DNA from 2 places in the Kitasatospora kazusensis genome. Region 2 is predicted to be linked to the other one. Evidence: predicted binding sites of a transcription regulator. Region 2 holds the regulator's gene; the other holds the start of a gene.
The links. Region 2 encodes HspR, which represses chaperone genes until heat shock. Its sites were predicted from a motif close to TTGAGNNNNNNNNNCTCAA; they were not measured.

Region 1: lon (endopeptidase La) is a predicted target of HspR. The motif match lies at 2,371-2,389, and genes of this name have one in related genera.

Annotation. Positions count from the first base shown of each region.
Region 1 covers NZ_BAAANT010000002.1:200,182-203,829, reverse strand. The annotation lists gene lon (endopeptidase La) at 1-2,348, opposite strand, end outside; gene ABD330_RS03005 (rhomboid-like protein) at 2,646-3,428, opposite strand.
Region 2 covers NZ_BAAANT010000028.1:16,636-20,283, reverse strand. The annotation lists gene ABD330_RS21860 (helix-turn-helix domain-containing protein) at 1-647, opposite strand, end outside; gene ABD330_RS21855 (heat shock protein transcriptional repressor HspR) at 879-1,385, opposite strand; gene dnaJ (molecular chaperone DnaJ) at 1,390-2,538, opposite strand; gene grpE (nucleotide exchange factor GrpE) at 2,644-3,258, opposite strand; gene dnaK (molecular chaperone DnaK) at 3,255-3,648, opposite strand, start outside.

The DNA of each region.
Region 1 (3,648 bases), on a different contig from region 2:
ACCTCGCGGACGTCCGCCACCGGGTGGACGGTGAGCCGCTCCAGCACCTCGGCCGGGACGTCGTCCAGGTCCGGCTCGTTGCGCTTGGGGATGATCACCGTGGTGACGCCCGCGCGGTCGGCGGCGAGCAGCTTCTGCTTCACCCCGCCGATCGGCAGCACCCGGCCGGTCAGCGAGACCTCGCCCGTCATCGCCACGTCCGTGCGGACCTTCCGCCCGGAGAGCAGCGAGGCCAGCGCGGTGGTCATGGTGATTCCGGCGCTCGGCCCGTCCTTGGGGACGGCCCCGGCAGGCACGTGCAGGTGGATGCCCCGCTCGCGCAGGCCGGTGACCGGCAGTTCGAGCTCGGCGCCGCGCGAGCGGAGGTAGGAGAGCGCGATGTGCGCGGACTCCTTCATCACGTCGCCCAGCTGACCGGTCAGGGTCAGCCCGGTGGCGCCGGTCTCGGCGTCGGCGAGGGACGCCTCGATGTAGAGGACGTCGCCGCCCGCGCCCGTCACGGCCAGCCCGGTCGCGACGCCCGGCACGGCCGTCCGCCGCTCGGCCGGCTCCTGGGCCGCCTCGGGGGTGTGGTGCGGCCGGCCGATCAGCGCCCGCAGGTCGTCCGTGCCGATCGCGACGGGCAGCTCGCGCTCGCCCAGCTCGCTCTGCGCGGCGACCTTCCGCAGGATCCGGGCGATTGACCGCTCCAGGTTCCGGACGCCCGCCTCGCGGGTGTACTCGCCCGCCAGCCTGCGCAGCGCTCCCTCGTCCACCGCGACCTCGTCGGTCTTCAGGCCCGCGCGCTCCAGCTGCCGGGGCAGCAGGTGGTCACGGGCGATGACGACCTTCTCGTCCTCGGTGTAGCCGTCGAGACGGACCAGCTCCATCCGGTCGAGCAGCGCCTCGGGGATGGCTTCGAGCACGTTGGCGGTGGCCAGGAAGACCACGTCGGAGAGGTCGAGCTCGACCTCCAGGTAGTGGTCCCGGAAGGTGTGGTTCTGCGCCGGGTCGAGCACTTCGAGCAGGGCCGCCGCCGGGTCGCCCCGGTAGTCGGAGCCGACCTTGTCGATCTCGTCGAGCAGGATCACCGGGTTCATCGAGCCGGCTTCCTTGACGGCGCGGACGAGCCGGCCGGGGAGCGCGCCGACGTACGTGCGCCGGTGGCCGCGGATCTCCGCCTCGTCCCGGACGCCGCCGAGCGCGACCCGGACGAACTTCCGGCCCATCGCGCGCGCCACCGACTCACCGAGCGAGGTCTTGCCGACCCCGGGCGGGCCGACCAGCGCCAGCACCGCTCCCCCGCGACGGCCGCCGACCAGCCCGAGCCCCTGGTCCTCACGCCGCTTGCGGACGGCCAGGTACTCGACGATCCGGTCCTTCACGTCCGACAGGCCCGCGTGGTCGGCGTCCAGCACCGCCCGCGCGCCCGCGATGTCGTACGCGTCCTCGGTGCGCTCGTTCCACGGCAGCTCCAGGACGGTGTCCAGCCAGGTGCGGATCCAGGAGCCCTCCGGCGACTGGTCGGAGGACCGCTCCAGCTTGTCGACCTCCTTGAGCGCGGCCTCCCGGACGCTCGCGGGCAGGTCGGCGGCCTCGACCCGGGCGCGGTAGTCGCCCTCCTCGTCGGCCGGGTCGCCGTTCAGCTCGGCCAGCTCCTTGCGGACGGCCTCCAGCTGCTTGCGCAGCAGGAACTCCTTCTGCTGCTTGGCGACGCCCTCCTCGACGTCCTTGCGGATGGTGTCGTTGACCTCCTCCTCGGCGAGGTGGTCGCGGAGCAGGCCGAGCGCGTACTCCAGGCGGGCCACCTGGTCCGCCTCCAGCAGCACCTTGAGCTTCTGCTCGGCGGTGGCGAACGGCGCGTACCCGATGTTGTCGGCGAGCTCGCCGACGCCCTCGATCTGCGCGACCCGGTCGACGATCTGCCAGGCGCCGCGCTTGCGCAGCCACTGGGTGGAGAGCGCCTTGTACTCCTTGACCAGCTCGACGGCCCGCCCGGCCACCGGCAGACCGGCGTCGGACTCGCGGAAGGCGCTGGTCTCGACCCAGAGCGCGGCGCCCGGGCCGGTGGTGCCGGTGCCGATCCGGACCCGACGGACGGCCCGGACCAGCGCGGCCGGGTCACCGTCGGCGAGCCGGCCGACCTGCTCGACCGTGGCCAGCGTTCCGACGGCGGCGTACGAGCCGTCCAGCCGCGGGACCAGCAGGACCTGCGGCTTGGCCCCCGCCGGGACGGCGGCCCGGGCGGCCTCGACCGCGGCGCGCACCTCGGTGTCGGACAGGTCCAGCGGGACCACCATGCCCGGGAGCACTACCTCGTCGTCGAGCGGCAGTACGGGCAGAGTGAGCGGTGTGGACGTCGATGCCATGATCTCTCCCCAGTCAGCGAAGTTGAGTTGACCTGACTAAGGATTGGCGGGCCCGCATTGTTCCCGGGGTTCTGTTCGCTCTGAGCGATCAGCCCCGACCGACGGCAGGGCACTCCCCCGGGGCGGTGCAGGACGGTGGGCGCACGGAGCGGCGGCCGGGCGCGCCGGGCGGGCGCAGCGGGGATACGAGCGCGGCCGGTTTCGCTTGCGAATTTCGCGCGGTTCTCCGCGCCGTCGGCGCGGTACTCGCCGGGAAATCGAACAGTGCCCCTGTGACCTGGGACTCTCAGGAAAGACTCAGGCCTCGGAGGGGGCCATCCGGCCCGAACGGCGGGGGACCAGCCGGCGCAACCGTGCGCGCAGGGGGGTGCCCGGGCCGCGCCGCAGGCGGCTCCAGAGGGCGATGCCGACCAGCAGGGCCGTCGGGTGGCCGATCCCGGTGACCAGGTCCTGGTCGCTGAGGATCTGGTGGGCGATCAGGGCGACCGCTCCGGTCAGGGCCAGTACCCGGCCGCGCGGGGAGAGCAGCCCGGCGAGCGCGCCGAGGCTGGCCAGGACGCCGTAGCTGACGCCGATGTCCAGGTCGTCGAGGGCGCCGGCGCCGAGGTGTCCGGTCGCCACGGCGACCGCGACCACGCCCTGCGAGAGCAGGGTGGCCAGCACGTGCCCGGCGGCGAACACACCGAACGCCCGCCAGGGCCCGACCCGCCGTTCCAGCGGGGCGACGGTGAGCGCGAAGGCCCACAGGTACGGCATCCAGACCGGTCCGGCCACCCAGAGGCCGCTGAGCAGCAGGGCGAGCAGCGGGCGGTGGATCAGGTTGTGGCCGTCGGTACTGGAGAACGCCTGGAGCTGGTGCACCAGGGCGGGCGAGGCGAAGTGGGAGAACAGCGTCGTACCGAGCAGCACGACGAGGTAGCCGAGCGCGAAGCGGTTGCGCCGCGGAGTCGGGACCATGTCCAGCACCCGGTGCAGGACCCCTGCGCGGAGCCCGTACCGCAGGCCGCCGAAGGGGAGCGGCGGAACGCCGAAGGCCTCGGTCTCGCGAGGCAGGGCACCAACGGGTCGGGTGTCCGACATGTCGCCTCCACTCCCAGCACTACCGCCACCAGCACTGTTGTCGTGACCACGGTACTCAGCGGTTCTGAGAGCAACCTGAGGAAGGGCTGTGAAGATCGGCCCCACGCTCTCACCCCTTGGTCCGGACCAGCCCTTTGTTTACGGACAAGTAGCTTGCCCGTTCAGGAGTCTGTCACCCCCTCGGGTGCATACGCACCGTTACCGGGGAATTTTTTGCCGG
Region 2 (3,648 bases):
CGATCGATCACGATCAGCCGGGTGTACGGCTCGTCCAGTGTCCGCACCTGACCGCCGTGTTCGGCTATCGTCGCGACATACTCGCGGGTCGGGGTGTGGTAGCGGGTACTCGGGTGGTAGATCGTCCGAATGGAAGCCCCGCGGCGGAGCATCTCCAGATCCCGGGTGATCACCCCGGCCAGTGCCTCCGGCGGACGCGGGCCGCCCGGCTGCGCGGCGAGCATCTCCTCCATGCAACTGCTCACCAGCTGGCCGAGCCGCTGGTTTATCAGGACCTTGCCCCGGACGTACTCGATCGTCCCGCCGGCCTGCTCGGGCGTGCGGAAGTCCTCGGCCAGCTCCTGGAGGTCGGCGGGCAGCGAGACCGCCCGGCTCAGCAGGTCCAGTGCCTTCCGCTGCCACATGCTGCTCAGGCGGGCCGACAACTGCTCGGGGTCGACGGCGACCAGGACGTCCGGGCTGTCGGTGTCCGGTACCAGCAGGCCGATGTCCACCAGTTCGAGCAGGTGGTCGCGGTCCACCGAACCGTTCCCGTCGGAGCACAGGCGTCCCTGGGAGCGGAGGACGGATCGGTAGAGCTCCCGGGCCTGGGCGGAGAGAACGCCCAGCCTGCCAGAAGTGAGGCCGGGCTCGTCCGTCTCACTCATCTGGGGCTCCTTGCCGTTGGCCGAACAGATGGATGGGCACTGTGTGCCCACCGGGATCATAGGCGTCAATACCGGTGCGCGACGGGCCGAGTCGGACATGCACCTCGCCTGCCGCAGGCTGGTGGCACTCTCTCATCAGATGGAAGCCGCCGGCACCCCCCTGGTGGGGGGTGCCGGCGGCTGGGGCCCTGCTCACTACCGTGGTCCTGTTCACTACCGTGGCCCTGCTCACTACCGCTTCGGGCGCCAGACCACCAGCGCGCTGGACTGCTGGACCTGCTGGTACGGGACCAGGTCGCGGCGGTAGGAGGCGTGCACGGCGGCCTCCCGCTGCTGGAGCGCGCTGGCCGCGCCCTCCAGTGAGTCGGCCAGCTCGCCGATCCGGGACTGCAGCGCGGCGACCTGGTTCTCCAGCTCGATGATCCGCTTGATGCCGGCCAGGTTGATGCCCTCGTCCTGGGAGAGCCGCTGCACCTCGCGCAGCTGCTGGATGTCCCGGGCCGAGTACCGCCGGCCCCGGCCCGCCGTACGGTCCGGGCAGACCAGCCCGAGGCGGTCGTACTGGCGCAGCGTCTGCGGATGCAGCCCCGACAGCTCGGCGGCCACCGAGATGACGTAGACCGGCGTCTCCTCGGTGAGCTGGTAGGCATGGCGGGGCGCGCCGCCGGCCCTGGGCGGGCGGCGGCCGCCCGGCAGGCCCTCACCGAGGCCGGGGCCGATCGGATCCTGGTCCATCATCGGGTCACGCTCCCTCCGTCGCCCGGAACAGGGCGGCTCGCGGGTCGTCCGAGGCGGTGGCCTCGCGGTACTGCTCCAGCGCCGTCAGCGCGTCGCCTTCGACGAGCTTCGGGACCGTGACCTCGACGGTGACCAGCAGGTCCCCGCGAGTGCCGTCCTTGCGGGTGGCGCCCTTGCCACGGGCCCGCAGGGTGAGCCCGTTGGCACTGCCGGCCGGCAGCCGGAGCTTCACCGGCGGGCCCGCCAGGGTCGGCACCTCGATGGTGCCGCCCAGCGCCGCTTCGGGGAAGGACACCGGCACGGTGACCGTCAGATTGTCGCCCTTGCGGCCGAAGACCGGGTGCGGGTCGACGTGCACCGTGACGTAGAGGTCGCCCGGCTGGCCGCCGCGCTCGCCCTGGGCGCCCTTGCCCTTGAGTCTGATCCGCTGGTCGTGCTGGACCCCGGCCGGGATGCGGACCTGCATGGTGCGGGCCGAGCTGGCCCGGCCGCTGCCGTGGCAGACGGTGCACGGGTCGTCGACCAGCATGCCGCGGCCCTTGCAGTCCCGGCAGGGCTCGGAGAGCGCGAAGGCGCCCTGGCCCCGGCTGACGGTGCCCGCGCCGACACAGGTCGGGCAGACCCGCGGGGTGGTGCCGGCCTTGGCGCCGGTGCCGCTGCACACCCGGCAGGGGGCCTGGCTGGTCATCCGGAGCGGGACGGTCGCGCCGTCGACCGCCTCCTCGAAGCTGAGCGTCACCTCGGTCTCGACGTCGGCCCCGCGGCGCGGCTGGGCCTGCCGGGTGCCCCGGTTGAAGAGGCCGCCGAAGACGTCGCCGATGCCGCCGCCGCCCCCGCCGGGGGCGCTGTTGAACAGGTCGCCGAAGTCGAAGCTGCCGGTGCTGCCGCCCGGGCCGCCGGCCCGGTAGCCGCCGGCGCCGAAGAGGCTGCGGGCCTCGTCGTACTCCTTGCGGCGCTTGTCGTCCGAGAGGACGTCGTACGCCTCGGAGATGTCCTTGAAGCGGTCCTCCGCCTTGGTGTCACCCTTGTTGGCGTCCGGGTGGAACTCGCGGGCCAGCTTCCGGTACGTCTTCTTGATCTCGGCGGTGGTGGCGTCCTTGGGCACACCGAGGACCTTGTAGTAGTCCTTCTCCACGTAGTCCTTGGCGCTCATGGCTGCCACAACCTCCCGAAGTATGCCGTTCTGATGGCGCCGGATACGGCGCTGCGGAGCCGTGCGTCGTACTGGACGACGTACGACTCCGCAGCGCACAGAGTGTCAGCTTTCGGCCGCACCGTCAGCCTTGTCGGCTGCGTCCGGGCCGGGCTTCTCCGCATCCGGGGCACCCGTGGTCTGGGCGCCGGGCTGCGGTTCGGCCACCGCGACCATCGCCGGGCGGATGATCCGCTCGCCGATGCGGTAACCGGGCTGGAGGATCTGGACACAGGTGTCCTCGGTGACGTCCGAGGAGTAGCTGTGCATCAGTGCCTCGTGCAGGGTCGGGTCGAAGGACTCGCCCTCCTTGCCGAACTGCTGCAGGCCCAGCTTGGCGACGACCGTCTCCAGGTTGTCGGAGACCGACTTGAACCCGCCCGTCACCTCGCCGTGCTCACGGGCCCGGCCGATGTCGTCCAGCACCGGGATCAGGGACTCCAGGATGTTGGAGACCGCGATCTCGCGGACCGTGAGCCGGTCGCGCTCGACCCGCTTGCGGTAGTTCTGGTACTCGGCCTGAAGGCGCTGCAAGTCGGCCGTACGTTCGGCCACCTCACGCTGCGCGGCGGCGAGCTCCTCCGAAGCGCCTCCCGAGACCGCCTCTTCGGCGGCCTTCAGGACGGCCTCTTCGGCAGCGGAGTCGTCGCCGGGCTTGTCGCCCTGCGGCTTCTCCGTCATGCCGCACCGCCCTTGGGCTTCTCGTCGTCGACGATCTCGGCGTCGACCACGTCGTCCTCGGCCTTGGCGTCGTGCGGGGCGTCACCGGCCGGGGCGGCACCCGCGGCGTCGGCGTTCGCGTACAGCGCGGTGCCGAGCTTCTGGGCGGTGGTGGACACCTTCTCGGTGGCCTCGCGGATGGCCGCGATGTCCTCGCCCTTCAGCTTCTCCTTGAGCTCGGTGAGCGCCGTCTCGACCTCGGTCTTGACGTCCTCGGGGAGCTTGTCGGAGTTGTCCGCGATGAACTTCTCGGTCGAGTAGACCAGCTGCTCGCCCTGGTTCCGGGTCTCCACGGCCTCGCGGCGCTTGTGGTCCTCCTCGGCGTACTGCTCGGCCTCGCGCATCATGCGC